DNA from 2 places in the Streptomyces caeni genome. Region 1 is predicted to be linked to the other one. Evidence: riboswitches for the same ligand, from Rfam matches in the RefSeq annotation. Region 1 holds a riboswitch; the other holds the start of a gene.
What was found. Region 1 has a riboswitch for thiamine pyrophosphate ahead of thiO (glycine oxidase ThiO). Riboswitches for the same ligand answer to the same signal wherever they lie in the genome.
Positions count from the first base shown of each region.

Region 1 (11,500 bases):
CCGACGACGACGGCCGAGGACGCGCTGCAGTACATCGAGCGCCTGGACCCGGAGCGTGAGCCGGGCCGGCTGACCTTCATCGTCCGCATGGGCGCCGACAAGATCCGCGACCGGCTCCCCGAGCTGGTGGAGAAGGTCACGGCGTCGGGCGCGGTGGTGGCCTGGGTGACCGACCCCATGCACGGCAACACCTTCGAGGCGGCCTCCGGGCACAAGACCCGCCGCTTCGACGACGTGCTCGACGAGGTCAAGGGCTTCTTCGAGGTCCACAAGGCGCTGGGCACCCACCCGGGCGGCCTGCACATGGAGCTGACCGGCGACGACGTCACCGAGTGCGTGGGCGGCGGCGACGAGATCTTCGTCGACGATCTGCACCAGCGCTACGAGACGGCCTGCGACCCGCGGCTGAACCGCAGCCAGTCCCTCGACCTGGCGTTCCTCGTCGCCGAGATGTACCGGGACCAGTAGCCGGCGTCGGGGCACCGGCACCGGTGGGGCGCGGATCACCTGAGATCCGCGCCCCACGCCGCTTCTCCGGCCCCTGTGCGCCAGGTAAGGTTAGGTTTGCCTCGCCGATCAGTCGGGTCGGGTGGCACGGCCCGTCCGATCCGGTGGGAGGTGAACCGCGTGTACGTCTGCACCTGCTTCGCCGTGACCGAGGCCCAGGTCAGGCGGTACGCGGAGGACGGCGCCCGCACTCCCCGGCAGATCGCGTCGGCCTGCAAGGCCGGCACCGACTGCGGTTCCTGTGTGCGGCGGATCCAGGCGCTGCTGGGCAGGGACAGCGTCCCACGCCGTGCGGCGGTCGGTGGGATCGGTCCCGTCCTGTCCGCCCAGGACCGGTCCGGCGCACCGAGCGGACTCGAGGAAGCGGCCTAGCCCTCGGGCTGTTCGATGACCTGGGAGAGGTACAGCCCCTCGCCGAGTTTCTCCAGCAGGTCCAGCTGGGTGTCGAGATAGTCGATGTGGTGCTCCTCGTCCTTGAGGATCGACTCGAAGATGTTCGCGGACGTGATGTCGTCCTTCTCCCGCATCAGCCGGATCCCGCGTCTGAGCCGGTCGATCGCCTCGATCTCGATCTGCCGGTCGGCCTCGAACATCTCCTTGGCGGTCTGGCCCACCCGCACATGGAAGAGCCGCTGGTAGTTCGGGAGCCCCTCCAGGAAGATGATCCGGTCGGTGAGCACCTCGGCGTGCTTCATCTCGTCGAAGGACTCCCGCCGCGTGTACGCCGCGAGCTTGTACCAGCCGAGGTTCTCCTGCATCTTCGCGTGCAGGAAGTACTGGTTGATCGCGGTCAGCTCGCCGGTGAGCTGCTCGTTGAGGAATTCGATGACCTCGGGGTCGCCCTGCATCGTGCGGGCTCCTTCCAGGCGGGGACTGGCGGGTTGCGCCGCATGATCGCATCGACACCCGGAACCGTCCAGTAAGTTCACGCTTACTATGGGATGTCCCGGTTTGTTCTGGGTGGGTCCTGCACACCCCGCGCGGTCTGTCAGGATGGAGTCATGGGCCATCCGGTGGAGCGAGAGTCTGGAGCAGCAGCACGGTCCGAGCTTCCCCCGGGACAGCGACTGCAGCGGGGATGGCCGGTCACGCACTACGGTCCGGTACCCAGGTTCCGTCCCGACCGCTGGGAGTTCGGGGTCTTCGGCGCCACCGCGGACGGCGAGAAGCACTGCTGGACCCACGAGGAGTTCACCGCGCTGCCGTACGCCACCGTCGTCGCCGATCTGCACTGCGTCACGAAGTTCAGCATGGTCGGCGCCGAGTGGGGCGGTGTCCCGGCGCGCACGATCCTGGAGATCGCCCCGCCGGCGCCCGCGGTCACCCACGTCATGGTGTGGGCGGAGTACGGATTCAGCTCGAATCTGCGCCTCGCCGACTTCGCCTCGGACCGCACGATCTTCGCCACCCACAAGGACGGCGAGCTGCTCACCGCGGAACACGGCTTTCCGCTGCGCCTGATCGTTCCGCACCTGTACGCCTGGAAGGGCCCCAAGTGGGTACGTGGCGTCGAGTACATGACCGCCGACCGCCGAGGCTTCTGGGAGGAACGCGGGTACCACAACATCGGCGACCCGTGGAAGGAGCAGCGCTACTCGTACCAGGAGGAGCCCGGGGACGGCCCCGAGCTCTGAGCCACGCAAGCGTGACCCGCCGGTCCCGCGTCAGCCGTGCCGGAGTTTCTTCAGCCGCTCCACGTCCGCCGCGTGCCCCTCCTTCCGGCCGGGCGTCTCGATGATCAGCGGCACGCCCGCGGTGGCCGGGTGGCTCATCAGCGCACGGAACGGGGCCTCGCCGATGTGGCCGGAGCCGATGTTCGCGTGGCGGTCCCGGCGGGCGCCCACCACGTCCTGGGAGTCGTTGGCGTGGATCAGCCCGAGCCGTCCCTCGCCGACGGTGTCCACCAGCAGGTCCAACGTCCGGTGCATGCCGTCCGGCCCGGTCAGATCGTGCCCGGCGGCGAAGACATGGCAGGTGTCGAGACACACGCCGAGCATGGGGTGCGCGTCCAGCGCCTCGAAGTAGGGCCCGAAGTCCCAGGTGCGCGAGCACAGCGAGGCACCCTGGCCCGCGGTCGACTCCAGCAGCAGGCGGGGGTCGTCGTCATGCGTCAGCTCCTCCAGCAGCGGCAGGACGAGCTCGCGCACCTGCTTCAGCGCCACGGCCCGCGTCCGGCCGCCGGTGGCGCTGCCGGTGTGCACCACCACGCCCAGCGCCCCGATCTCCCGGCCCCGCCGCAGCGAGTGCCGCAGGGACTCCACGGACAGCTCCGCGGTCGCCTCGGTGTGCGAGCCGAAGTTGATCAGATACGGCGCGTGGACGTACACCGGGACCGACTGCGCGGCACACGCGGCGCGGAACGCCTCGTCCTGCCGCGGATTGCCGGCGGGCGTCGCCCAGCCGCGCGGATTGGCGACGAAGACCTGCACGGCCTCGGCCTCGATGTCACGCGCGTAGACCATTCCGACGGAGTGGAGGCCGCCGGCCACGGGAACATGGCTGCCGATGGGGTTGCGCGGGACGCCGGACGCGCCGCGGGTGGTACGGGACCGCTGGGTGCTCACCCCCCAAGGGTGGCACGTGGCCCCGGGCATCCCGCCGGCCGGTCCGCGGCGCCGCCCGTCAGCGGATCCTGATCGTGATCGTCGACCCCTTCGGCGCCTTGTCGCCGCCCTTCACCGACTGTCTCTTCACCGTGTCACCGAACAGGCCCAGCAGGCCCCGGTCCTCCTCGACCGCGAAGCCGGCGGCCTCCAGGGCCTTCTTCGCGTCGTCGACCTTGTCGCCGACCACGTCCGGCACCTCGACCATCTCGCGGCCCTTGGAGACCGTCAGCGTCACCGTGTCGCCCTCGGCGGCCTCCTTGCCCGCGTCCGGCGTCTGCCGGGCGACCTGTCCGGCGTCGAACTCCGACGTGATCTGCGTGTCGGCGATCTTCACGTTCAGGCCCGCACCCCGCAGCTCAGCCGTGGCGTCCGCGACGGACGAGCCGGTGACGTCGGGCACCTCCACGGGGCTGCCCCTGCTGACGGTGAGCGCGATGGCCGAACCGCTGTGGCGCTCGGTGCCCGCGCCCGGCTCCGTGCCGATCACGAAGCCCCTGGGCACGTCCTCGCTGAGCGCCCGCGTGACCATGCCCGCTACCAGGCCGTCCTGCTTCAGCAGGGCCCGCGCCTTGTCCAGCCGGTAACCCTTCAGATCGGGCACCTTCACGGTCTCGGGGCCGTCCGAGACGGTCAGCGTCACCCCGTCGTGGGAGCGGATCCGGGCGCCCGCAGCCGGGTCGCTGCTGATCACCGTGCCGCGCTTCACCGTGTCGCTGAAGGCGTGCTTGACCTGTTTGACCTCCAGCCCCGCCTGCTGCAGCCGCGCCCGCGCCTGGGCCTCGGTCTTCGCGAGCAGCGGGGGGACCTCGGTGAACTGGCCCGAGTTGACGTACCAGACGCCCGCCCCCACGCCGAACACCACCAGCACGGCCAGGACGAGTGCGAGCAGCCCCCGCCGGGGGCGTCCGCGCCGCGCCGGCGGCTGTGCCGGCGGGGTCTCCAGCCGGCTGGTCCGGTCGAGCGGGGCGTCCTCGGGCTCGCCGACCGGGTTGACCGGCAGCAGCCGCGGGATCACGCTCGTGCGGTCCTCGGCGTTGTCGTGGTCCGGGGCGACGGCCTGCGGTGGTACGGCGTCCAGTTGCCCGGCGGTGAGCGCGCTGCGGGCCTGCAGCACCTGGCCGAGCAGGGCCACCGCGTCCTCCGGGCGCAGCCGCGGGTCGCGCGCCGTCGCCGAGGCGACCAGCTCGTCGAGTTCACAGGCCAGCCCCGGTACGGCGGCCGACGGCGGCGGCACGTCCTCGTGCAGATGCCGGTAGAGCACCTGGGCGGGGGAGTCGCCCTGGTGCGGCTTCGCGCCGGTGAGCATCTCGTGGAGGACGACCCCGCACGCGTACACGTCGACCCGGGGGTCCGCCGTGCCGCTCTCAATCTGCTCCGGGGCGAGGTACGAGACCGTGCCCAGAACGGCACCCGTCGTGTTCGTGACCGTGTCCACGGCCCGGACAAGACCGAAGTCGGCCACCTTCACCCGGCCGTCGTCCCCTATCAGGACGTTCTCCGGCTTCATGTCACGGTGCACGAACCCGGCGCGGTGCGCGGCGCCCAGCGCGGCCAGCACCGGCTCCAGGATGTCCAGGGCGGCGCGCGGCTGCAGCGCCCCGCGCTCCCGCAGCACGTCACGCAGGGTGCACCCGGCGACGTACTCCATGGCGAGATAGACGTACGATCCGTCGGCGCCCTGGTCGAAGACCTGCACCACGTTCGGGTGGGCGAGCCGGGCCACCGACTTGGCCTCGCGTATGAAGCGCTCGACGAACGAACCGTCGGCGGCCAGCGCCGGGTGCATCACCTTGAGCGCGAGGACACGGTCGAGGCGGGTGTCCACGGCCCGGTAGACCGTGGCCATCCCGCCGACCGCGATCCGCGCGTCGACGCGATAACGGCCGTCGAGCACCCGCCCGACGAGAGGGTCCTGAAGGGTCGTATCCACGCAGGTGAGTGTACGAGGACCCACTGTCGGCCCCGGCCGTTCCGCCGAACCGGGGCACGACTGCAGCCGACCTGTGACGCACGCCGCGCCCGTGCGCACCCGCCTGGCGCGCGGGGCGGGACTTCGCGCCCGGCCGGCTCTGCTGCACGGGCCGGGTCCGGCGCGGGCGGTGTGCCCGGCCGGTTCAGAAGGCGGGCCGCTCCGGGTCCAGGCGGCCCATGCCCTCCGTCGGCGACGACGCCTGGGCGAAGTGGCGCCGCGGGATGCGGCCCGCCCGCCGTGCCAGCCGGCCCGCCTCCACCGCGTGCCGCATGGCCTCCGCCATCAGCACCGGCTCCTGCGCCCGGGTCACGGCCGAGGCGAGCATCACACCCGCACAGCCCAGCTCCATCGCCAGCGCGACGTCCGACGCCGTACCCGCGCCCGCGTCCAGGATGACCGGCACGCGCGCGTGCTCCACGATCAGCTGGAAGTTGTGCGGGTTGCGGATGCCGAGCCCCGAGCCGATCGGCGAGCCGAGCGGCATGATCGCGGCGCAGCCCGCATCCTCCAGCCTGCGCGCGAGCACGGGGTCGTCGTTCGTGTACGGCAGCACCGTGAAGCCCTCGTCGACCAGCGTCTCGGCCGCCTCCAGCAGTTCGATCGGGTCGGGCAGCAGGGTCCGCTCGTCGGCGATGACCTCCAGCTTCACGAGATCCGTGCCCAGTGCCTCGCGCGCCAGGCGGGCGGTCAGCACGGCCTCGCCCGCGGTGAAGCAGCCCGCCGTGTTGGGCAGCACCCGGATGCCCAGCTTGTCGAGCACGGACAGCACCGAGCCGTGCACCGAGGCGTCCACGCGGCGCATCGCCACGGTCGTCAGCTCCGTACCGGAGGCCGCCAGGGCCCGTTCCAGCACATCGAGGCTGGGCGCACCCCCGGTGCCCATGATCAGCCGCGATGAGAGGGTCGTACCACCGAGGACGAAGGGGTCGTCGGCCATGGGTCAGCCTCCTTGGACGGCGGTGAGGACCTCGACGCGGTCCCCCTCGTGGAGGGACGTCGACGACCACTGCCCGCGTGGGACGACGGTTTCGTTGACGGCGGCGGCCACGCCGGAGGGCGCCGTCGTGAGGGTCTGCACGACCGCGTCGAGCGCGGTGCCCGGAGCCACCCGCCGGGGCTCCCCGTTGACCGAGATGTTCATGCGGGCTGCTCCGTGAGCGTGGCGGCGAAGCGCCCGGGGGTGAAGGGGCGGGCGGCGGCCGGAAGGTCGCCGGTGGTCAGGACGTGTGCCATGACGTCGCCGGTGACCGGCGTCAGCAGGACGCCGTTGCGGTGGTGGCCGGTGGCCAGCAGCAGGCCGTCAAGAGCGCTCGGGCCGAGCAGCGGCGCGTTGTCCGGGGAGGCCGGGCGCAGCCCCGCCCGGGTCTCGGCGAGCGGCAGCTCGGTGATCCCCGGCATCAGCTCGTGCGCGTCCCGCAGCAGCTCGTACACCCCGCCCGCGGTGACCGTCGTGTCCCAGCCCAGTTCCTCGCTGGTCGCCCCGATGACCAGCTCGCCGTTCTCGCGCGGCACCAGATACAGCGGGCCGCCGCGGACGACGGCCCGCACGGTGCGGCTCAGGAAGGGCGCGTACCGCTTCGGCACGGTCAGCCGCACCACCTGCCCCTTCACCGGGCGCACGGGCGGCACCACCTCGTCGGGGACGCCCGCGAGACGCCCGCTGAGGCTGCCCGCGGCCAGGACGACCTGCCCCGCGGCGAGGTCGGTGCCGTCGGCCGTCCTGACCCCGCGGGCCCGCTCCCGCGCCACCGAGAGCCGCTCCGCCCACGCCCGGTGGAAGACCACCCCGGCGCGCTCGCAGGCAGTCACCAGGGCCGCGGCGAGCCGGCGCGGGTCGATCTGGTGGTCGCCGTCGACCCTGAGCCCGCCGCGCACACCAGGCGCGAGCATGGGCTCCAGCCGGCGGCACTCCCGCCCGCTCAGCCACTCCGACTCCAGGCCGGACTGCTGCTGCAGCGCGTGCAGTTCGCGCAGCTGGGCCCGGTCGTCGGCGTCGAGCGCGACGGCGAGTGTGCCGCAGCGGCGGTAACCGAGGTCCAGGCCGGCGGCCTCGGTCAGCTCGGCGGCGAAGTCCGGGTAGCGGCGCGCGGACTCCAGATTGAGGCCGAGCAGCGTCTGCTCGCCGTAGTGCAGTTCGGTGACGGCGGCGAGCATCCCGGCGGCCACCCGGGCCGCTCCGCCGCCCGGCTCGGGATCCACCACCGCCGTGGCCAACCCGTGCTGCGCCGCCCGCCAGGCGGTCACGAGCCCGATGATCCCGCCCCCGATGACGAGGACGTCCGACACGGTCGACACGTCGTCCGATGTACGCGACATGGGCGTCCAGCCCCTCCCTTCGCCGGCATGACCCGGATCAGGTTCGTACGGTCGGAGGCCGCCCCAGCCTCCCTCTCAGCCCGGTGCGTCCGGGCTCCCGCGAGTGCTTACGGGGCCACCCTAGCCCGTGCCGTATGCCTCGGTAAGGGAGCCTCCGCCCCGGCGGCCGCGGGCCGGGCGGCGGCTGTGGAACACATCACCCGGCACGCACGCTGACTGACAAATCGTCAGGTGACTATGGTGATCAGGTGAGCGATCAGACGCAGCAACGGGACGGTGCGGTCCGGCATGTCGTCGTGGTGGGCGCGGGCATGGCCGGGGTGCAGACCGCGGTCGCCCTGCGGGAACAGGGCTTCACCGGCGAGGTGACGCTGATCGGCGCGGAGCCGCACCAGCCGTACGACCGGCCGCCGCTGTCGAAGGCCGTCCTGCTCGGCAAGGCCGAGGGTTCCGCCTTCGAGGTCGACTTCGAGGCCCTGGGCATCGAACTCCGGCTGGGCCGCGAAGTGCTCGGCGTACGCCCCGGCGACCATGAGCTGGACACCGCGCAGGGCCCCGTCCCGTACGACGTCCTGGTCGTCGCCACCGGAGCGGAACCGATCCGGCTGCCGGGCGCGGAGGGCGTCCCCGGTGTGCATCTGCTGCGCACCCTGGACGACGCCGAGCGGCTGCGGCCGGTCCTCGCGCGCCGGCACGACATCGTCGTCGTGGGCGCGGGCTGGATCGGTGCCGAGTTCGCCACCGCCGCGCGCGAGGCGGGCTGCGCGGTGACCGTGGTGGAGGCGGCGGACCGGCCGCTCGCGGGGGCGCTGCCCGCCGAGGTGTCCGCCCCGATGGCGGCCTGGTACGCCGACAGCGGGGCCGAGCTGCGCACCGGCGCGCGCGTGGAGCGCGTCGAGCCGGGGGCCGTGGTGCTCGACGACGGCTCGCGGGTGCCCGCGGACGCGGTGGTCGTGGGCATCGGAGCGCGTCCGGCCACCGCGTGGCTCGCCGGCTCGGGCATCGCCCTGGGCGTCCACGGAGAGGTGCTGGCCGACGAACACCTGCGCGCCTCGGAGCCGGACGTGTACGCGGTCGGCGACTGCGCGTCCTTTCCGTCGGGGCGGTACGAGGAGCGGCTCCTCGTGCACCACTGGGACAACGCCCTGCAGGGGCCGCGGGCGGTCGCCGCGAACATCGTCGGGGAGGCCCCGGTGGCGTACGACCCGGTGCCCTACTTCTGGTCGGAGCAGTTCGGCCGCTTCGTCCAGTACGTGGGCCACCACGCGTCCGCCGACACGACGGTGTGGCGCGGGGACCCGGAGGGCGCCGCGTGGACGGTGTGCTGGCTGCGGTCCGGCCGCCTGGTGGGTCTCCTGGCTGTGGGCCGCCCCAGGGACCTCGCCCAGGGCCGCCGCCTGATCGAGTCCGGCGTGCCGATGAACCCGGACGTGCTGTCGGACCCGTCCCGCCCCCTGAAGGAGGCCACGGCGTAGTCGCCTCCGGCCCCTTCCCCGGTACCTCGCCGCACGGCCGGGCGGGGCGGTCCTCTGTGTTGCGGCGGCCTGTCCGGGTCCGGGTTCGGGCGTGCGCCGCGGCTGTATGCGGGCGGTGCTCCGGCCCGGGGTGTGCTGAGTGGGGGCGGGTCTGCGGGCTCTCCGGCACCCGCCGCGCGCCCGGGTGCGGCGGTCTTTTGGCTCACCGGCGGCCGTCCGGGCGCGGAGGCCCGCGGCGCATGCGCGGCAGCCGTGCGGCCGGCGCGGGTGCCGCCCGGTGGCACGTTTCCGCTCCCGCTCCCGCGCAGGCGCGCCGACGTGCCGGGGCGGCGTCCCCCCGCCGGAGGCAACCGGCCCCCGGTCGGAGGCAACCGGCCCCCGGTCGGAGGCGCCCCGCTTCCGACTGTCAGTCCGGGATGGCACGCTTGATCCCGTGACCGAGATTGACGCAAAGATCGATGCTCTCGTCCCCGCCTGGCTCACCCTCCCCGACATCGCGGAAATGCTCGGTGTCGAGGTGACCCGCGTGCGGCAGCTGGTCAAGGAGGGCCAGCTCATCGCCGTACGCCGTGGTGAGAACCGCGCGCTGCACGTCCCCGCCGCCTTCATCGACGGGGACAAGGTCGTCAAGGGCCTCTCCGGCACCCTGACGCTCCTGCGGGACGACGGTTTCACGGTCGAAGAGATGCTGGAGTGGCTGTTCACCCCCGACCCGACCCTGCCCGGCACCCCCGCGCAGGCGCTCAGCGAGAATCGCGGCACGGAGGTGAAGCGCCGCGCCCAGGCGCTCGCCGTCTGAGCAAGGAACAACCATCCGGCGTACGGGCCGCGGTCCCGGGCCACGGCCCCGGGCCGCTCGCGCCCGCCGCGGCCCGTACGCCACCGACCACGGGGGGACCCCACCGTGCCCGAGACCGCCCGCACCACCCGGCTCGCCGACGCCCGCGTCTACCTGTGCACGGACGCCCGCAAGCGCCAGGGCGACCTCGCCGAGTTCCTGGACGCGGTCCTCGCCGGCGGCGTCGACATCGTGCAGCTGCGCGACAAGGGCATGGAGGCCGCCGAGGAGCTGGAGCACCTCCAGGTCTTCGCCGACGCCTGCGCACGCCACGGCAGACTGCTGGCGGTGAACGACCGCGCGGACGTCGCCCACGCCGCCGCCTCCGACGTGCTGCACCTCGGCCAGGGCGACCTCCCCGTGCCCGCGGCCCGTGCCGTCCTCGGTGACGACGTCCTCATAGGCCGCTCCACGCATTCGGAGGCGGAGGCCGGGGCCGCCGCCGTCCAGGAGGGCGTGGACTACTTCTGCACGGGCCCCTGCTGGCCCACCCCCACCAAACCCGGCCGCCCGGCCCCCGGCCTCGGCCTGGTCCGCCACACCGCCGCGCTCCGCACGGACCGGCCCTGGTTCGCCATCGGCGGCATCGACCTCGGGAACCTCGACGAGGTCCTGGAGGCCGGTGCCCGCCGCGTGGTCGTGGTGCGCGCGATCACCGAGGCGGACGACCCGGGCGCGGTGGCGGCCGAGTTCGCCAAGCGGCTGCGCACGCTCTAGGGCCGCGGAAACCCTCTGGTGGGGCCGCGGAAACCCTCCGGGGCGGTCCGCGGGGGGCCGGAGTGTCCGACAGCTGGACAACAAATCGACAATTCGGGCAAATTTCCTGCGCCTGGTTGGGGGACCGCCGCCCCCTGGTTAACCTGCGAGTATGGCCTTCGGAACCGCATCCACCAGGACTGATCGCGCACGGACGGTGCGCGACATCCTCGCCGCCGGCAAGATGACGTACTCGTTCGAATTCTCGGCGCCGAAGACCCCCAAGGGCGTGCGGAACCTGTGGAGCGCGCTTCGGAGGGTCGAGGCGGTGGCCCCGGACTTCGTCTCCGTGACCTACGGCGCGGGCGGCTCCACCCGCGCGGGCACGGTCAAGGAGACCCAGCAGATCGTCGCCGACACGACGCTCACCCCGGTCGCCCACCTCACCGCCGTGAACCACTCCGTCGCCGAACTGCGCAACATCATCGGCCAGTACGCCGACGCCGGGATCCGCAATATGCTCGCCGTGCGCGGCGACCCGCCCGGCGACCCCATGGGCGAGTGGGTGCCGCACCCCAAGGGCCTGACCTACGCCGGCGAACTCGTCCGGCTCATCAAGGAGTCCGGCGACTTCTGCGTCGGCGTCGCGGCCTTCCCCGAGATGCATCCCCGTTCCAGCGACTGGGAGACCGACGTCGCGCACTTCGTCGACAAGTGCCGGGCCGGCGCCGACTACGCAATCACGCAGATGTTCTTCCAGCCGGAGTCGTATCTGCGTCTGCGTGACCGGGTCGAGGCGGCAGGCTGCGCCACCCCGGTCATCCCCGAGGTCATGCCCGTCACCAGCGTGCGGATGCTGGAGCGTCTGCCACAGCTCAGCAACGCGGCCATCCCCTCCCGTCTGAAAGAGCGGATCCTCGCGGCGAAGGACGATCCGGCGGCTGTACGCTCGATCGGGATCGAGTTCGCCACGGAGTTCTGCGCGAGGCTGTTGGCAGAGGGAGCGCCCGGACTGCACTTCATTACACTCAACAACTCCACGGCGACACTGGAAATCTACGAAAATCTAGGTCTGCACCATCCGCAGCGG
Region 1 covers NZ_JBHUDX010000024.1:3,109-14,608, reverse strand. Annotated here, with positions in the region: gene ACFSL4_RS09930 (class II 3-deoxy-7-phosphoheptulonate synthase) at 1-468, shown strand, start outside; gene ACFSL4_RS09925 ((2Fe-2S)-binding protein) at 619-879, shown strand; gene bfr (bacterioferritin) at 876-1,355, opposite strand; gene ACFSL4_RS09915 (sulfite oxidase-like oxidoreductase) at 1,509-2,141, shown strand; gene ACFSL4_RS09910 (deoxyribonuclease IV) at 2,172-3,071, opposite strand; gene pknB (Stk1 family PASTA domain-containing Ser/Thr kinase) at 3,130-5,043, opposite strand; gene ACFSL4_RS09900 (thiazole synthase) at 5,228-6,022, opposite strand; gene thiS (sulfur carrier protein ThiS) at 6,026-6,226, opposite strand; gene thiO (glycine oxidase ThiO) at 6,223-7,401, opposite strand; TPP riboswitch at 7,399-7,512, opposite strand; gene ACFSL4_RS09885 (NAD(P)/FAD-dependent oxidoreductase) at 7,650-8,876, shown strand; gene ACFSL4_RS09880 (Rv2175c family DNA-binding protein) at 9,310-9,675, shown strand; gene thiE (thiamine phosphate synthase) at 9,781-10,431, shown strand; gene metF (methylenetetrahydrofolate reductase [NAD(P)H]) at 10,583-11,500, shown strand, end outside.

Region 2 (11,500 bases), on a different contig from region 1:
GGGCCGCACCGCGCTGCTGCCGCCGCCGGGCGAGGGAGTACGCGATGAGCGCCCCCATGCTGTGCCCGTAGAAGATGTGGGGCTCGCCCAGCTCGTCGTCGAGCTGGGCGTCCATGTCGTCGATGAGGGCGTCCAGATCGGTGAACCTGGGTTCGTTGATCCGTCCCTCCCGGCCGGGCAGCTGCACGGGCATCACCCGTACTCCGGCCTCATGGGCGTCGAGGCCGCGCTGCCACCGCCGGTACGCCGAGGCTCCGCCCCCCGCGTACGGAAAGCAGAACAGCCGTGTCGCGGGTCCCGGTTCGTGGTCCGGGCGCTTCCAGGACAGGTATCGCGTCATGGTGCTCCGTCTCGGTTCCGTCCAGGGGATGAGCGGTCCGGCCGGGTCCGCGGTACGTCGGCACCCGGGCGCCGGCCGTCCGGCGCGGCCCCCACAGTGCGCGGGACCGCTAAAAGGCCGCCAAACTCGGTACGGTGACGTCGAGCTGAGGATCGGCGGCCAGGATCGCCCGGTGCAGCTGCTGGACGCGCAAGGAGGGCTCTATTCCTAGCTCGTCGACGGTCGACGCGCGTAGCTTGCGAAATATTTCGAGCGCCTGCCACGAGCGTCCACACCGGTAGAGCGCCAGCATCAGCAGGGCGTGCAGGCTCTCCTGCAGCGGGAACTGCTCGGTGAGCGCGAGGAGTTCGCCGATCACCTCGGCGTGCCGGCCGAGCCGCAGGTCCGCGGTGATCCGCCCCTCCAGCGCGGAGCGCCGTGTCTCCTCCAGCCGCAGGAGCTCGACGCGCAGCGCGGGCCCGATGCGTACGTCGGCGAGCACCGGCCCGCGCCACATGGCGAGCGCCTGCCCCAGCAGCTTCGAAGCGGTCTCGTCGTCACCGCCGGCCAGAGCGCGCAACCCGCGGCCGGTCAGCTGCTGGAAGACATCGGCCTCCATGACGGGCGCGGGCAGATTCAACGCGTACCCGGTGTAGCCGCGGCTCAGCACCTCTTTCGCGGTGCACTCGCGCTCCGGTCCCAGGGCGAGGGCGATGGCCCGGCGGAGCTGCTTGACATAGGTCTGCACCACACCCGCGGGCCCGCTGGGGGGGCTCGCGTCCCACAGCTCCTCGGCCAGGGTCGTCACATTCACGTCCCAGCCCGCATTGACCGCCAGCAGCGCAAGCATCTGGCGCGGCTTGGCCGCGCTCGGCACCACGGAGGTGCCGTCGATGCGTACCACGAGCGGCCCGAGAACGCCGATCTCCATGCCACTGCTCCTTCCGCCTGTCGGAACATTGGCACGTTGCCGCCCGCGACGACACTTAGCCGATCATGATTTCGGCCGGGAAATTTGTTGCCTCGGGATATGAAATTTTCACGCCGTGCCGTTGGGCCGTGCCACAACCCGCCTTTTAGCGGCGCTTCAGGGCGACCGTTGACCATGGGTGCCGACCGGGGGTTCGCCCGGGGACGGCCTCGGGGGCCGTCCCCGGGCCGGCCCCCGAACAGGAGAGGAGGGGGCGGGATGAAGGTGAGGCTCTGGCTCGGCAGGGCCAACGCCGTCGCGCTGAAGCTGTTCCTCCAGCTCGGCGGCATCGGCGCCTTCAGCGTCGGACCGCTGCCCGGCGTCCACTACCCCTACCCCGGCCCCGACCTCGCTCCGCAGGGCCCGCCGGCCGGGCACCCGGAGCGGTGCTCCACCACCCCGCCGAGCCGCGTAGAGCGGGAGCTGTGGGCGGCACTCGGCATCGACGTGGGGCGAACGGAAGTGTGACGCTCCGCCACCTCACCGCCGGGCGCGCGGCACCGGCCGCTGGTCCGCCCACGCATGAGGGGCACTCCGAAGAGTGCCCCTCATCTGCAAGAATCATCGATCTCTACGTCGGGACGACAGGATTTGAACCTGCGACCCCTTGACCCCCAGTCAAGTGCGCTACCAAGCTGCGCCACGTCCCGTTGCGCTTCCCGCGGTGTTCCGCGTGATCGCGCAACAGCACTTTACCCCACGACGCGGGCTGCCTCGAAAAGGGCCGGGGGACGCGGGACAATCAGGGGTATGAGCGACGCATCGGATGTCGGACCGGGCCCGGACCGCGACCGGGACGCGGAGGGACGGGCCCGCAACGCACGGCCCCGGGACGGCCTGGGACGGCCCCTGCCGTACGGTTCCCAGGGTGTGGCGCGGCAGCCGGAGGGCGTCGCACGCAGCCCCGAGGACACCGTCGCCGAAGCCCAGGCCCTGCTCGACGCCGGGCTGCCGTTCCATGCGCACGAGGTCTTCGAGGACGCCTGGAAGTCGGGGACCGACGAGGACCGCGCCCTGTGGCGCGGGCTCGCCCAGCTGGCGGTCGGTCTCACGCACGCGGCCCGCGGCAACGCGACCGGCGGCGCCCGGCTGCTGCGGCGCGGCGCGGGGGCCGTCCAGGAATGGGCGGCCGGGGCGGACCGGTCCAGTCCTTACGACATCGAGGTGGGGGAACTGGTCGCCTGGGCAAGGGAACTGGCCGCCGTCCTGGAGCGGGAGGCGGCCGGTGTCGACGCGCGGGCGTGGGCGCCCCGGCTGCGCGGGAAGCGGCCCTGAGGCGGGCAGGGCGGGGGCGTGCGCGTGCCGTCGGTGGCGTACGGCAGACTCTCGGTGTGCGAAGGATTCATGTCATCGGCATCGGGGCGGGCGACCCCGACCAGCTCACCCTGCAGGCGGTCAGGGCGCTGAAGAGCACGAATGTGTTCTTCATCCTCGACAAGGGCGAGGTGAAGTCGGACCTCGTGCGGCTCCGCCGTGACATCCTCGACACGCACCTGCCCAAGGGGACATACCGCCTGGTCGAGGCCCGCGACCCCGAGCGCGACCGGGCCGCGGGCGGCACCGCCTACTCCCCCGCCGTCGGCGACTGGCGCTCGGCGCGCGCCGATGTCTGCGAGCGGTTGATCGCTCAGGAACTGGGCGAGGACGAGAGCGGTGCGTTCCTGGTGTGGGGCGACCCCTCGCTGTACGACAGCACGCTCGGCATCCTCGAGGAGATCCTGGACCGGGGCACGGTGACGTTCTCGTACGAGGTCGTGCCCGGTATCAGCAGCGTCTCGGCCCTCGCCGCCAGGCACCGCACCGGGCTCAACCGAGTGGGCCGGCCCGTCCAGATCACCACGGGCCGCCGGCTCGCGGACGGCTTCCCCGAGGGCGCCGACGATGTCGTCGTGATGCTCGACGCCCACCAGACCTTCCGGCGGTACGCGGACCAGGACATCGACATCTACTGGGGCGCGTACATCGGCACACCGGACGAGATACTCGTCTCCGGCCCCCTGGCGGAGGCGGCCGAGCGGATCGGGCGGCTGCGCGCGGAGGCCCGCGAGCGCAAGGGCTGGATCATGGACACCTATCTGCTGCGCAGGCATCCCCGGGACCCGGGCCGCCCCGCCGAGTAGCGGCACCGCCCGCGCGCCCCGCCGTCGCCCGGAACCCGGCGCTCGCCCGGCACCCCGGTACGCCAGCACCCCGGCACCCCGGCGCCGCCCGCTGTCCCACGCCGTCGACCGGTGCCGGATCCGGCGCGGCCGTCACCGGGAGCCGAGCCCCAGCAGGGACAGCGCCGCGGACACGTCCGGCACCGCCGTCACCCCCTCGGGCAGGGGCGGGCGGCGTACGACGACCACGGGGAGCCCGAGGCTCCGGGCGGCCGTGAGCTTGGCCGCCGTCGCCGCTCCCCCGCTGTCCTTGGTCACGAGCACGTCGATGCGGTGCTCGCACAGCAGCGCGGCTTCGCCGTCGACCGTGAAAGGCCCGCGGGCCAGCAGCACTTCCGCGCCCGGCGGCACGGGCGGCTCGGGCGGCTCCACCGACCGCACCACGAAGTGCAGCTCCGTCAGGTGCGCGAAGGCGGCGAGCCCCAGCCGGCCGGTGGTGAGGAAGACACGCCGGCCGAGCGGCGGGAGCAGGGTCGCGGCGTCGGAGAGCGAGGCCGCCTCCTGCCAGCGGTCGCCGGGTCCGGGGCTCCAGCCGGGCCTGCGCAGTACCACGGCGGGGACGCCGGTGGCCGCCGCGGCCCGCGCCGCGTTCGCCGTGATGCCGGCGGCGAACGGATGCGTGGCGTCCACCACCGCGTCGACGCGGTGGTCGCGCAGCCAGGCGGCCAGCCCCTCCGCGCCGCCGAACCCCCCGACGCGCACGTCACCGTCGAGCGTTCCCGGCCGGCTCACCCGTCCGGCCAGGGAGGTGGTCACCCGCACCCCGGGGCGGGACACGAGCGACGCGGCAAGTTCGCGGGCCTCGGTGGTGCCGCCGAGGACCAGGATGTGCGGGGGCATGACGTCGAGGCTACGGGGCGTCCGCACCCGCCCTCGCGGAGGCTCGGCAAACGCGCGGGGCCGAGGAGGTCCCGGCACCCCGGTACGGCGCTCGTTATCGTCCTGGCATGGATTCCGTGCGTGCGGTGCTCATCGACATCGACGGCGTTCTCACCGTCTCGTGGCAGCCCCTGCCGGGCACGGTCGAGGCACTGCGCGAGATCCGCGACTCAGATCTCGCCGTCGCGCTGCTCACCAACACGACCTCCCGCACCCGTGCGTCGATCGCCGGGGCCCTGTCCGCGGCCGGTTTCCCCGTGACCGCCGAGGACATCCTCACCGCGCCCGCCGTCACCGCCGCCCACCTCGCCGAGCACTGTCCGGGCGCGCGGTGCTGGCTGCTCAACAGCGGTGACATCCGCGAGGACTTCGCCGGTGTCGACCTCGTCGACGACGCCGGCACCGTCCCGGACGTCGTGATCCTCGGCGGTGCCGGTCCCGAGTTCGGCTACGAGGAGTTGGACCGCGCCTTCGGCCATCTCCAGCGGGGTGCGCGGCTGGTCGCCATGCACCGCAACCTCTACTGGCGCACCGACCGGGGGCTGCGGCTGGACTCGGGGGCGTTCCTGCTCGGGCTGGAGAAGGCCGCGCGCACGCAGGCCGAGGTCACCGGAAAGCCGTCGCCCGCGTTCTTCGAGGCGGCGCTGGCCCACCTCGGGGCCGATGCCGGCCGGACACTGATGGTCGGCGACGACATCGAGTCCGACGTCCTCGCGGCCCAGCGCGCCGGAATCACCGGGGTCCTCGTGAAGACCGGCAAGTACCTGCCGCAGACCCACCGGGACGCGAGCGGCGAGCCCCACCACGTCCTCGACTCCTTCGCGGACCTCCCCACGCTGCTCCGGCGCCCGACCGGCCGCGCTCAGCGCAGCAGCAGCTGAATCGCGCCGAGCACCGTGGCCGCGATCACCAGGTGCTCGAAGAGTCGCTGGTCGATCCGGTTCACCGCCCACCTGCCGATGACCGCGCCCGGCACCACGAACACCGCGAGCGCCGCGTCCAGCAGCAGTGAGCGCCCGTCGATCAGGCCGAGGCCCGCGCTGAAGGGCACCTTGGAGACGTTGACGATCAGGAAGAAGAAGGCGGAGGTGCCGAGGAAGCCCAGTTTGCGGAAACCCGCTGACAGGAGGTACATCGACAGCACGGGACCGCCCGCGTTCGCGACCATCGTGGTGAAGCCGCCGAGGACGCCGTAGGAGCGGGCCTTGATCCGCCCGGCGCGTGTGGTCACCGAGCCGGGTTCGTCCTGCTGGCCGGCGCTGCGGCGGCGCCAGATCGTGACCGCCGCCATCAGCAGCAGGATCGCGCCGATCGATGTCCGTACGACCGCGTCGTCGGCCCACACCAGGAACAGCGTGCCGAGCACGACACCCCCGGCGACCGCCGGGAACAGACGCCACAGGGTGGGCCAGTGGGCGTGCTGCCGGTAGGTGAGGACGGCGAGGACGTCGCCGACGATCAGCACGGGCAGCAGGACACCGGTCGAGGCGCGGGCGGGCAGCACGGCGGCGAAGATCGCCAGGCTGACCGTGTTGGCGCCGCTCACCGCGGTCTTGGAGAAGCCGACGAGCATCGCCGCGGCGGCCAGCGCGGCGAACCCCCACAGGGATATGTCCCAGAGCGTCATCGTGTTCATGCGGGGACCGATGCTATGTCCATGTATCTGGCCGCGTAAGGAGTGTCTCACCGCGTTCGCCCGCCACGGCCCGGCCCCGGCCGGGCTCCCCTCGGCCTCCCGGAGGCCCTCTGGTGCCCCAACAGGCGACGTCTGCCCGTCGAGGGGCGGCGTCGTGGGGGCACCGCCCGCGCGAGCGGAGCCGAGAGTGGAGGAGCGCGCTCTCGGCGTGCCGGCCGGAAGTCCTCGTACTGGACGTACCCGGGTTCTCGGCCGGTGCGCGAGAGTGCGTGCCGGGCGCCGTGGGTGCTGTGCGGGACTTTCGAAACACCCCCTAGTGCCGTTCGACCAGCACCGTGCTGCCCTGCCCGACCCCCACGCACATGGTCGCGAGCCCGCGGCGGGAGCCGGTGCGGCGCATGCGGTGCAGCAGGGTCGTCAGGATGCGTGCGCCGGAGCAGCCGAGCGGATGGCCGAGTGCGATGGCGCCGCCGGTCGGGTTGACCAGCTCGGGGTCGAGGCCGAGGCGGTCGACACAGGCGAGGGACTGGGCGGCGAACGCCTCGTTGAGCTCGGCCTCCTGGATGTCGCCGATGCTCCAGCCGACGCGCGCGAGGGCCTTCTGGGTGGCCGGCACGGGACCGATGCCCATGACGTCCGGGTGGACGCCCGCCGAGGCACCGGCGACGTAGCGGCCCAGGGATTCGAGCCCGAGCTCGTTCAGCGCCTCCTCGCTGACGAGGAGGAGTCCGGCCGCGCCGTCGTTCATGGGCGAGGCGTTGCCCGCCGTGACCGTGCCGCCGTCGCGGAACACCGGCTTCAGGCGGGCCAGTTTCTCGTACGAGGTGTCCTCGCGCACGCTTTCGTCGGCGGTCACCACGACACCGTCGGGGCGGGTCACGGGCAGGAGCTCGTCGTCGAAGCAGCCGTTCTTGCGGGCGTCCGCGGCCTGCCGGTGGCTGCGCAGCGCGAACTCGTCCTGGCGTTCGCGCGGCACACCGTACCGCTCGGCCACCTCCTCGGCGGTCTCTCCCATGGCCAGCAGGCCGTGGAGGTCCTTCATCGCCGGGTTGACCAGGCGCCAGCCCAGACGGGTGTCCGCGGTCTCGATCCGGTGCGGCAGGGCCTCGTCGGGCCGGGGCAGCACGAAGGGGGCGCGGCTCATGGACTCGGAGCCACCCGCCACCACGATGTCGGCCTCGCCCGCCGCGATGGCGCGGGCGGCGGTCGTCACCGCCTCCAGGCCGGAGGCGCACAGCCGGTTGACCGTGGCACCCGGCACGGACTCGGGCAGGCCGGCGAGCAGCACGGCCATGCGGGCGACGTTGCGGTTGTCCTCACCGGCCTGGTTGGCGGCGCCCCAGTAGACGTCGTCGATGCGGGCCGGGTCGAGGGCCGGCACGTCGGCGATCAGGCCGCGGATCACCGTCGCGGCCAGGTCGTCGGGCCGTACGGAGGCCAGGGCGCCGCGCAGCTTTCCGATGGGGGTGCGACGGGCTGCCGCGAAGTGGACGGTACGCACGACGGGACTCCTGGTCGGACGACGAGACTTAATTAGCGCTGCTAGTTTTTCACTATAGACCGCCGCCGGGCGGCTGGGAAGATCCCGGACCCGGCTTCGTCTCCCTCGGCCTTGTCTCGCCCGATCCGTCCTGGGGACCCGGGCGCGCATGGAGTGGTTGCGGCATGCGGCATGCAGGGGCGAGGACCCGAGCTGTTCTTCCCCGTCGGGACGACGGGGCCGGCCCTCGGCGATGTCGCCGCCGCCAAACGCGCCTGCCGCCGCCGCCCCGTGATCGCCCAGTGCCTGGCCTGGGCGCTGAGCAGCGGGCAGACGGCGGGCGTGTGGGGCGGCACCGGCGAGGAGGAGACCGAACCGCTGCCCGAACGGGCGGGCACCCCGACCGGGCGGCGTGTCCTCGCGATCCTGCAGAAACGGCACACGGATCTCACGGACGGCGGGCTGCGCGTGACGCGGGACATCGTGGAGACGGTGACCGCCGAGCAGGACACGGAGAACGAGCCCGAGGCCGGCGAGGACCGGCGGCGCCACCGCCCGATGACGCTCGGCCATGATCCGCTCAAGCCACGGTGGTGAAGCCGTCATGACCCGCACCGACGACACGGCCGGCGTCATCCGGGAACTCGTCGCCGAGCACGGGCGCACCTACGCCGAGGAGGCGGGCATCCGGCTCAAGGACACGCCGCAGCCGCTCTACCGGCTGCTGCTGATGGCCCTGCTGCTGAGCGCCCGCATCCGCGCGTCGGTCGTCCTCGCCACGGCACGCGCGCTGCACGACGCGAACCTCAGCGATCCGCACCGCATGGCCGGGTCCGGTTGGCAGCAGCGCGTCGACGTCCTGGTGCGGGGCGGCTACCGGCGCTACGACGAACGGACGGCGACCCAGCTCGGCAACGGCGCCGAACTGCTGCAGAAGCGCTGGGGCGGCGACCTGCGGCGCCTGCGGAAGGAGGCCGACGGGGAGGTCGCGGCCATGCGCCGGCTGCTCCAGGAGATACCGGGGATGGGGCCGGCCGGTGCGGACATCTTCCTGCGCGATGCGCAGCGGGTCTGGCCGGAGGTGGCCCCCTACCTGGACGCCAAGGCACTGTCGGGGGCGGGGCGGCTCGGGCTGCCCGAGGCCCCAAAGAAGCTGCTGGAGCTCGCCGGGGACACCGAACCCGCCGTGCTGGCCGCCGCCTTGGTGCGTGCGGCACTGGACCGGAAGCTGGCGGAGGACGTGCTGAAGCACGCCGCCTGAAGCGCGTCACGCAGGGCGGCGCGGGACCCGGAGCGCTGGGTTCGGGCCCCCGCTGCGGGGGCATCTGCGGCGCCCCCACGTCCCGCGAGCCGAGCACGACGGTGATCGGCGGGCGGCTCGGCCCGAGCACGCCGCGTTCCTCACCGCCGACGGACCGGTGCTCTGCGGGCCACGACCCGACCACCGCGACGGCCGACTGGACCGCAACTCCGGCTCTCCGGCTCGGCGGCCGGTTCGGGCGGGCCCCCGCGACTGCTGCAACCCGCCGCGGCGGCCCTCCCGTGCGGCAGGCCCCCGGCCCCGGGTTAGTCTGTGCGCCGTACCGGACACGGGGTGCCCCTGCGGGCTGAGATCACACCCGTTGAACCTGAACCAGTTCGTACTGGCGGAGGGATGTCTTCCATGCCATCGGCGCATGTTTCCGGCGGTCTGGCCGCCGACGGCCCACGGGCCGCCTTCGGGCGGCGCCCGGCCGCCCGTGCGCCGCACGGCGCCCGCCTCACACACCGCGTGGCCTTCCCGGTGGTCCTCGCGCTCTGTGCCCCGCAGCGGTTGCGGCCCCGCCGGCGCGAGGCCCTCGTATGAGCGCCCCGCCCCGTGTCCTGACGATCGCCGGGTCCGACTCGGGCGGCGGTGCCGGGATCCAGGCCGACCTGAAGACCACGCTCGCGCTCGGCGCCCACGGGATGAGCGTGGTCACCGCGGTCACGGCCCAGAACTCCCGTGGTGTGCAGGGCGCTTGGGAAGTGCCCGTGGAGGCGGTGCGCGCGCAGTACCGCAGCGTCGTCGACGACATCGGCGTCCAGGCCGTCAAGACGGGGATGCTCGCCTCGCCCTCGCTGGTCACGGCGGTGGCCGAACTGCTCGCGGACGGGGCGGCCCCGGTCGTCGTGGACCCGGTGAGCGTCTCCAAGCACGGCGACCGGCTGCTCGCCGACGACGCGCTGGACGCCGTACGGACCCGGCTGCTGCCGCTGGCCACGGTGGCCACTCCGAATCTGGACGAAGTGGCGGAGCTGACCGGTGTCACGGTGACCGACGAGCCGGGTCTGCGCCGCGCGGCCGCGCGGCTGCTGTCGTACGGGCCCCGATGGGTGCTGGTGAAGGGCGGGCATCTGCCGGGCGAGGCCGTGGACCTGCTCACCGACGGCCGCGAGGAGCACTGGCTACGCGCTCCGCGCCACGACAACCGTCACACCCACGGCACGGGATGCACCCTCGCCTCCGCCGTCGCGGTCGGGCTCGCACGGGGCCTCGCGGTGCCGGAAGCGGTGCGAGGTGCCAAGGAGTACGTCACGGCGGCGATCGCGGCGGGGTTCGCGCTGGGGTCCGGGATCGGGCCGGTGGACCATGGGTGGCGGCTGCGCACAGGGGTGTGACGGCTGACGGCGGGCGCCGCGCTGCCCGACGCCGGGACGCGAGCGGGCGGGGCCGCCGGTCCCGCGGACCGGGTGCCGCCCGGCGCGGTGAGCAACTCCCGCCCCGCCGTCCGTACTCGATCGGTACAGCGGCACGAGCCGTACCGAGCGACATCCGCACCGTCCGCCGCACGCGCGGGCGCGGCGGATCCGGACCCAAGGAGCACAGCATGCAGGCGACCGCGCAGATCGGCGTCACCGGGCTCGCGGTGATGGGCCGCAACCTGGCCCGGAACTTCGCGCGACACGGGTACACCGTCGCCGTGCACAACCGCACCCCGGCCAGGACCAAGGCGCTGGTCCAGGAGTTCGGGCACGAGGGCGCGTTCGTGGCCGCCGAGACCGCCGAGGAGTTCGTGGCGGCGCTGGAGCGTCCCCGCCGCCTCATGATCATGGTGCAGGCGGGCGCGGCGACCGACGCCGTGATCGAAGGGTTCACCCCGCTCCTGGAGCCCGGCGACATGATCATCGACGGCGGCAACGCCCACTTCGCCGACACCCGCCGCCGCGAGCGGTCGCTGCGCGAGCGCGGCATCCACTTCGTCGGCGCGGGCGTCTCGGGCGGCGAGGAGGGCGCACTGCACGGGCCGAGCATCATGCCGGGCGGCTCGGCGGAGTCGTATGCCGCGCTCGGCCCGATGTTCGAGAAGATCAGCGCGAAGGTGGACGGCGAGCCGTGCGCGACCCATGTGGGCACCGACGGCGCCGGGCACTTCGTGAAGATGGTGCACAACGGCATCGAGTACGCGGACATGCAGCTGATCGGCGAGGCGTACGACCTGCTGCGCCAAGTGGCCGGGTTCTCCCCCGCGGCGATCGCCGGGATCTTCCGCGAGTGGAACAAGGGGCGCCTGGACTCGTATCTGATCGAGATCACGGCCGAGGTGCTGTCCCATGTGGACGCGGCGACCGGCAGGCCCTTCGTGGACGTCGTCGCCGACGCCGCCGGCCAGAAGGGCACGGGGCGCTGGACCGTGCAGACCGCGCTGGAACTGGGCTCCCCGGTGACCGCCATCGCCCAGGCCACCTTCGCCCGAGCGGCCTCCGGGCAGTCCGCACTACGCGCCGCCTACCGGGGGCTGCCCGGTGGCACGGGCGCGGACCTGGCGCCTTACGAGGCCGAGCGCTTCACCGCGCAGGTGGAACAGGCCCTGTACGCGTCGAAGGTGATCGCCTACGACCAGGGCTGGAAGATGATCCTGGACGCCGCCGACGAGTTCGGCTGGAGCATCGACCTCGGCGCGGTCGCGAGGATCTGGCGCGGCGGCTGCATCATCCGCGCGGCCTTCCTGGACCGCATCCGTGCCGCCTACGCCGCCGATCCGGGTCTGGTCAGTCTGCTGGCCGACGCCGGTTTCGCCGCAGAGATCGCGCAGGC
Region 2 covers NZ_JBHUDX010000021.1:71,756-83,255, reverse strand. Annotated here, with positions in the region: gene ACFSL4_RS08800 (thioesterase II family protein) at 1-340, opposite strand, end outside; gene ACFSL4_RS08795 (AfsR/SARP family transcriptional regulator) at 450-1,250, opposite strand; gene ACFSL4_RS08790 (DUF6059 family protein) at 1,509-1,757, shown strand; tRNA gene ACFSL4_RS08785 (tRNA-Pro) at 1,866-1,939, opposite strand; gene ACFSL4_RS08780 (DUF309 domain-containing protein) at 2,040-2,564, shown strand; gene cobF (precorrin-6A synthase (deacetylating)) at 2,621-3,409, shown strand; gene ACFSL4_RS08770 (cobalt-precorrin-6A reductase) at 3,542-4,288, opposite strand; gene ACFSL4_RS08765 (HAD-IIA family hydrolase) at 4,396-5,208, shown strand; gene ACFSL4_RS08760 (sulfite exporter TauE/SafE family protein) at 5,190-5,963, opposite strand; gene ACFSL4_RS08755 (thiolase family protein) at 6,277-7,464, opposite strand; gene ACFSL4_RS08750 (WhiB family transcriptional regulator) at 7,636-8,040, shown strand; gene ACFSL4_RS08745 (endonuclease) at 8,048-8,704, shown strand; TPP riboswitch at 9,024-9,115, shown strand; gene thiD (bifunctional hydroxymethylpyrimidine kinase/phosphomethylpyrimidine kinase) at 9,286-10,083, shown strand; gene gndA (NADP-dependent phosphogluconate dehydrogenase) at 10,293-11,500, shown strand, end outside.
Region 2: another riboswitch for thiamine pyrophosphate. It lies ahead of thiD (bifunctional hydroxymethylpyrimidine kinase/phosphomethylpyrimidine kinase); the one in region 1 lies ahead of thiO (glycine oxidase ThiO).